Regions from separate parts of the Paenibacillus thailandensis genome, predicted to be linked through region 1. Evidence: riboswitches for the same ligand, from Rfam matches in the RefSeq annotation. Region 1 holds a riboswitch; the other holds the start of a gene.

Region 1 (3,408 bases):
ACGGCCTTCGGGGAGTGGGCGGAGGAGGACGACGATCTGCTCCGCGATTTGTGCGACCGGTTCTTGAACCGCCGGCTTTATAAATACATAACGCTGGACAACCCGGATGAAAAGCTTCTGAACGAAATCGAGGAGCAGTGGCGCATGATCGGGCTCCATCCGGATTATCATATGGAAATCGATTTTCCGTACGACCAGCCTTACGACGTATACCGACCGGACACTAAAAAAGGCGAAAAAGAAGAAAAAACGCCGATCCTGCTCCTGGACGAACAAGACCATTTGAACGAAATTTCGCGTAAATCGGACATCGTGCGCTCGATAACCGGGCTTCACCAAGGGCAATATCATCTGTATTACCCGGAGGAGCCGCTTCTGAGGGCTGCCGGCCGGCTGCCGGCAGGCATTCGGGAATTGTTCAAATTGGACGCCCGTCAAGCGGAAAGATTTTAATAACCGCTTATGCAGCCTCACCCGGGAAACCAATCATTTCCCGTGTAGTTATTAAGGAAAAACAACTATATATAGGAAGATCATACAGGAGGAAACAACAATATGTTATTTGACACGCATGCCCATCTCGACTCTTCAAAATTCGACAACGATCGCAGCGAAGTCATTAAACGGGCACGCGAAGCGGGCGTCGAGCTGATCGTGAACATCGGCTTTAACCGCGAGACGATTCCGTCGACGATCGCTTTGGCCGAACAATACGATTTCATCTACGCGGCCGTCGGCTGGCATCCGGTCGATACGATCGATATGCAGCCGGGGGACTTGGAATGGATCGAGCGGTTGTCCGCGCATCCGAAAGTTGTCGCGATCGGTGAAATCGGGCTGGATTATCATTGGGATACGTCGCCGAAGGAGCTGCAGCAGCAAAAGTTCAGAGAGCAGATTGCGCTGGCGAAAAAAGTCAAAAAACCGATCGTCATCCATAACCGCGACGCCCATGAAGACGTGGTCCGCATCCTGAAAGAGGAGCACGCCTCCGAAGTCGGCGGAATCATGCACTGCTTCTCCGGGAGCTGGGAGACGGCCAAGCTGTGCCTCGACATGAATTTTTATATTTCATTTGGCGGACCGGTAACGTTCAAGAACGCCCGGGTTCCGAAAGAGGTGCTTGCCAAGGTGCCGCTTGACCGGTTGTTGATCGAAACGGATTGCCCGTATTTGGCCCCTCATCCATTTAGAGGAAAGAGAAATGAGACTTCCTATGTCGCTCTTGTGGCCGAGGCAGCGGCCGAAATTACCGGCAAAACGGTGGAGGAAATCGGCCGGATTACGACTGAAAATGGAAAAAAATGTTTCAGACTATTGTGAAAAACGCTCAAAAAAGAAGCAGGAATGTGAAAGGGAGCGAAAAAACTAATTTTTGTCGCTTAAATCGCTCATATTTTCTGGAAATATCCGAATAAATCGCTTATAGCGACTTTTAAAGCTTCTTTACAATCGGCATCGGATGAAGGTATGATTCATTTCAGAACTTAAAAATGATTTGTATCGGATTTCCAGTAACGCTTAATCTCCGAACGGAGAACGGGGGAACCAGGCGATAAGCGATCGGCTGTCACGGAGCGAGGCAGACGCTTAGAGTCATTGATTTCATCTTGGGGTGAATTTCGCCAAGGCCGCCATGAGCGGCTGACCGCGAATAGGGCAGCTCTCTTGCCCAAACCCGACAGCTAACCTCGTAAGCGCAATAGAGAGCGATCAACCTCGTGCATCCATTTTCCATGTGTTTTTTCGGGAAGCCACGAAACAGATCCTCTGTCGAAGGCTTCTTTTTATTTTGAAGCCGGGAGGGCCGGGCTGTCGGCAGGCGACGCTGCCGGGCGGCAATGGATGAGAAGAGAATACTGGATATGCGTGCTGCCGCACGCCATATTTCAATAGTCGCGCTAATGAATCATGCGTAACACTAGCGGCGGGACTATGAAGGAGGACCGAAGAAATGGGCGACGTAAGACACACCCATGGGCAACGATCATCCAGCATGTCTTTCGCATGGCGATGGAAGCATGAAAACTTTCGTTTGATTTTATTGAGTGCCATTATCTCGATCGCTATGACTTTCATGTTTTTGGTATTGTTGTACGGAACGACTGAAAAAAGCGTATCCCTGGTAGTAAACGGGCAGGAGACGGTCGTCAAGACCAAGAAGTGGGCTCTGCAAGACCTGCTGGAGGAAAAGTCCATCACGATAGGCCCGTATGACGAGGTGTCCGTTCCGCTGAATGCCGGCATTAAGGACGGAGACCGGATCGAAATCAATCATGCGGTGAAGCTTACCGTGAAGGCGGACGGAAAGCTGCAGACGTTATACACAACGAAGGAAACAGTGGGCGAAGCGATTGACGAATTAAATATTAAGATTCGCGAATCCGACAAGGTCACGCCGGCGCTTACGGCTCCGTTAACCGGAGTTTCGAGCGTGACGGTGGTCCGGGTCGACACCCATGTGTCGCAAGCGGAGCGAAGCGTGCCGTTTACGATTATCAAGAAAGAAGACCCTACGCTGGAGAAGGGCAAAGAGAAGCTGGTGCAAAGCGGCCAGGAAGGCGTCGTCGTCGAGCAGATCGAAAAGGTCTACGAAGACGGCCAGCTCGTTTCCAAAAAAATTGTCAGCAAAGTGGTCGAGCAACCCGCAGTCAACAAGATCGTAGCGGTCGGCACCAAAAAAACGACCCCTAACGTCACCACGCTCGCCGCAACGTCCGTTACGAAGGGCGGCGTGACGTTCAAGCCGAAAAAAGTGCTGAACAACGTAACGTTGACCGCGTATACGGCCGATACGGAGTCGACCGGCAAAGACGAAAGCCATCCGCAATACGGCATTACGGCATCCGGCACGAAGGTGGAAGAAGGCCGGACCATCGCGGTAGATCCGGATGTCATTCCGCTTGGCTGGTGGGTCTATATCGAGGGAATCGGTTTCCGCAGAGCGGAGGATACCGGTGGCGCCATTACGGGCAACAAAATCGACATTTATTTCGACAGCTCTTCCTATGCGGTCAAATTCGGGAAAAAGAAGGGTTACACCGTCTATGTGCTTGGCCCGACGAAACCTTCGGCCAGCTAAGAAGAAGCCGTATTTATTAAACGACAACAGTTCGTTGAGTGTTGCAATGTAATTATGATTTAAATTATGCCATGATAAGAAGAGGCAATGCCTCTTCTTTTTGTATTGCTGCGAAGAAAGGATGAACCGGGTGATTAAAGAAGTGATTGTCGTAGAGGGCAAGGACGACACGGCCGCCATTAAGCGCGCCGTGGAAGCGGACACGATCGAAACGAACGGTTCGGCGATCGGAGAGGACGTGCTGCGCCGGATCAAGCTTGCGCAGGAGAGACGGGGCGTTATTTTGTTCACCGATCCCGATCACGCCGGCGAGAGGATCCGCAAAA
Region 2 (3,408 bases), on a different contig from region 1:
AGCCCGACGACAACCGCAAGCTGCAAAATATCCATGTCTTAGCCTCCTGAAAGTTTTGTGGAGAGCGCCGCTTCCATGAAAATTTCTTCGCAACAAAATCTTGCTTCGGAAGCATCCGCTAAAATTTTTCGGGATGAAGCAGAGCATAGACGAGATAAATAAATACCAGCACCGTTACGACAGACACGATGATCACGGCCGATCCTCTCCCTCATCCCGAATGACCTTGCCGCACCAATACGCAAACAGGATGCATATTCCGAAGCATACGGCCAGCGTTAACACCATATATAAATCCATCATGGCTTTCCCTCCATCCAAACAGATTGCGGACACAAAAAAAGAAGCCTTGGGAGCAGAGGAACGTCTCCCGCGGCTTCTGCTTGACGGCAGCGCGAATCAAACTTCGCCCATGACGAAGCCGACCCCCGCCGCCTGCTGGAACGGCGCGCGTTATAGTTGCCTCTCCCGAGTACGCTTGCGAGGTTAGCTGACGGATTCGGGCGCGGAAGTCGCCCTACGCAACAAGCTTGTTTTGGAAGCTTTGTTTTGCGATTCACCCCATGGATAGGCGTTAAGCCGTTATGCAGCCGTCTGCCTATCCGATTGGTTCCCCCGCTTTTGCCGCACGGGCAAAATTAAGCGATAAAGGATTGTTTGTCATGAAATGTCGATGCCAAGATGCAAAAAGGCCACAGAGGCCTTATGACCCCTGTGACCCGTCTAAAACGTCACAAGCTTCATCATCCTCTCCCGATCGACGCTTACGAGGTTAGCTGACGGATTCGGGCGGTGAGAGTCGCCCTACGTTAGACGGAATCCATGGCTTCCGTCTAACGATTCACCCCTGCCGCACTCGGCTGTCCGACTCTCACATCGGCGCCGGCCCGGCGTTCCGCACCGTCAAGCGATTCACGCTTGCTGGGCGGTTGGTTCCCCCGTTTTCCGCATATCGCGGAAACTCAGCGATTGGAAAATGTTATCGTCTTGCATGAATCGAATCATACTCCTGCTTTCTGATGCTGTAAAGAACGCGTACGCCCCGCTGTGGATTAAAACAGCCTCCCTCCGTTCCGCTTAATCGCTTTCATTTTTATCAAGCTTCATTATTCTCCCTATTTCGCGTTATGTCTCTCTCTTACGGTATTTGTGCCGGCCGCTTATCTGTCTTTTAAGTATCGGGCATCGACCCAACTGCAAGCGCAGCCGAATAAGGATAAGCATCGATGAATATCGTGAAGAGATAACGAAGTTTTGCAGCGAAAATCGAAGAATTCGGGAAATTCCGGTCAATGTAATGCATATACAGAATAATGAACCATTTACAAAGCCGCGATTGGGGTTTAATATAAACGGCAAACGACCAAACTGCGCTGAATTTTTCGGATAACGAAAAAGCGGGGGAACCACAAGAAGCTTCTGTCGTGCTTAGGCGGATACAGAAGTTTCGTTAGAAGGCAACGGGTATTGCCTTTGGGGTGAATCGCTTGGCATTAGCCAGGCATAGGGCGTCTCTCTAGCCCGAATCCGACAGCTAACCTCGTAAGCGAACGAAGGAGAGAAGAAATATGTTTTTACCGGCGGAATCCCTTATTGAACGTCTGCCCGGCGCTTTGACGGCAGATTTGCCGTTCGCGGCGGAGCTTCGCATGAAACGGATCGAATTGTTTGTCATTCCGGCGATCGGCGTCGATATGCCCGGCTACCGCGTTTGCATGCGTTTGACAACGGCGTACGGGTACGGTTGGAGCGAAACGTTTATCGAGAAGAAGGAGAAGCCTTCGGATTGGGTTCAGTGGAGCAGCAACCTCGTTCATTGCATAAACGGCGGGGAGGAATGGGACGAAACGGCTCATCCGCTGGACCAAAGGCTGCGGCAAATGCTTCACGCCGCCGCGGAAAGCGTCGGCGCCGGCTTCAGCGCGGCCGCTGCGAGCGAGACTGACGGCGGGAACGACAGCCCCGCCTTCGCGGAAACGGCAAGCTTGGTCGAGGCGTCCTCCGCGGCTTCGACAGATTCCCCGGCAGCGGTGCGCTCCGGCAAGCTTGGGGAGAGCAGCGCATTGAACGAGACCGGTTCCGCGGAAGCCCGCGCCGGATACATTCCATCCGTCCTTCAGGACGACCCGGTCTCCGGCGCTTATCGTCTAGCCGGCGTTCGGCCAGCCATCCCGATCGACGCCAAGCGCGAGCAGGCACTGAGCAGGCAAACGGAGGACCTCGCCTTATTGGCTCGCTCCGAATGCTACATTTCGCTTTTTTAATTGTTAAGCGTCAACAATAAACGTTCCGTGCCGGAAGGTCGCCTTGTTGCTATAATCGAGATATCGGGACTTGCTCGGTCATTCGGGTTACGTACAATACATCATCGAACAGCGGCGCAAGGCGGGGCTCCCCGAGCTCGAAGGGGTCGACGAAGCCTGGCCGTGAGACGGTTTGCGGGCCACCGGTTCCGCTCGCCGTCATGCCCGAACCCACGTTCCTTTCCTACTGCGAAAGCCTCGGATGATAAACTGCCGATCGTACAGAACTGCCCGGACGAAATCGCCCTTCGGGTGACTTAGCATGCTAGCCGGCGGTTTCATGGCGGACCGTGCAGTCCGCCGTGAAAGCCGCTTTCGGCTGCTCGCGCTTCACGCCTCTTCCTTGTCCCGCGGCAGCCTCAAATCTTCCGTAAACCATATGCCGCCCGTCATGCCGCTCAGCACAATGGCGGTCGTCGCCGCGGAAGATGCAAGCATAAACATGATTAAAATCTGGTAACGGACCGCCTCGATCGGGTCCGCGCCCGCCACGATCATTCCCGTCATCATCCCCGGCAGCTGGACAAGCCCTACCGTCTTCATGCTGTCCAGCGTCGGAATGAGGCTGCTGCGGACGGAACGCTTGGCGGAAAGCTTGATCGCCTGCTGAGCGGACGCACCAAGCGCGAGCAGCGCCTCGATTTCGCCGCGCGAAGCTTCCAGCTCCCGCTTCATCCGGTTCAAATACAAACCGCATACAACCATGGAGCTGCCCACGATGATGCCGCTGATCGAGATAATGTATTGAGCCGTCGGCTCGATGATCCGAAGCCCCAGCAGCAAAGCCATCGCGACCGCTTCCGTAAACAGCAGCGACATGGCGATGCGAATACGCAGCCCTTTGATCCCCTTTGCTTTGCCGGCGGCGTTCCAAGCCGCAACGGTAATCATGAGCAGCACGATAAGCACGATAAACAAAGGCTGCTCCGCATCAAATACGAAATGGAGCACATAGCCGATAAAGAGCAGCTGCACGGCGGTCCGCACCGTTCCGACGACGATATCTTTTTCGAGCCCGAGCTTTTTTCGGATCGATAAAACAACCGTAACCGCAACGAAAGCGAGCGTGCAAATCAGCGCAACATTGGACACGGCTCACACTCCT

Evidence for each region. A riboswitch is a leader RNA that binds a small molecule or an ion and turns the genes downstream of it on or off. The one in region 1 is predicted to bind cyclic di-AMP.
Region 2: linked by a shared signal. The riboswitch ahead of ACFSW5_RS03460 (hypothetical protein) and the one ahead of ACFSW5_RS20305 (ubiquitin-like domain-containing protein) in region 1 are both predicted to bind cyclic di-AMP.

The regions. Positions count from the first base shown of each region.
Region 1 covers NZ_JBHUMY010000030.1:64,640-68,047, reverse strand. Annotated here, with positions in the region: gene ACFSW5_RS20315 (HD domain-containing protein) at 1-453, shown strand, start outside; gene ACFSW5_RS20310 (TatD family hydrolase) at 556-1,323, shown strand; cyclic di-AMP (ydaO/yuaA leader) riboswitch at 1,509-1,715, shown strand; gene ACFSW5_RS20305 (ubiquitin-like domain-containing protein) at 1,955-3,082, shown strand; gene rnmV (ribonuclease M5) at 3,213-3,408, shown strand, end outside.
Region 2 covers NZ_JBHUMY010000002.1:15,095-18,502, forward strand. Annotated here, with positions in the region: gene kdpA (potassium-transporting ATPase subunit KdpA) at 1-35, opposite strand, end outside; gene kdpF (K(+)-transporting ATPase subunit F) at 119-196, opposite strand; cyclic di-AMP (ydaO/yuaA leader) riboswitch at 461-655, opposite strand; cyclic di-AMP (ydaO/yuaA leader) riboswitch at 746-978, opposite strand; cyclic di-AMP (ydaO/yuaA leader) riboswitch at 1,362-1,564, shown strand; gene ACFSW5_RS03460 (hypothetical protein) at 1,569-2,264, shown strand; gene ACFSW5_RS03465 (ABC transporter permease) at 2,634-3,395, opposite strand; gene ACFSW5_RS03470 (ABC transporter ATP-binding protein) at 3,399-3,408, opposite strand, start outside.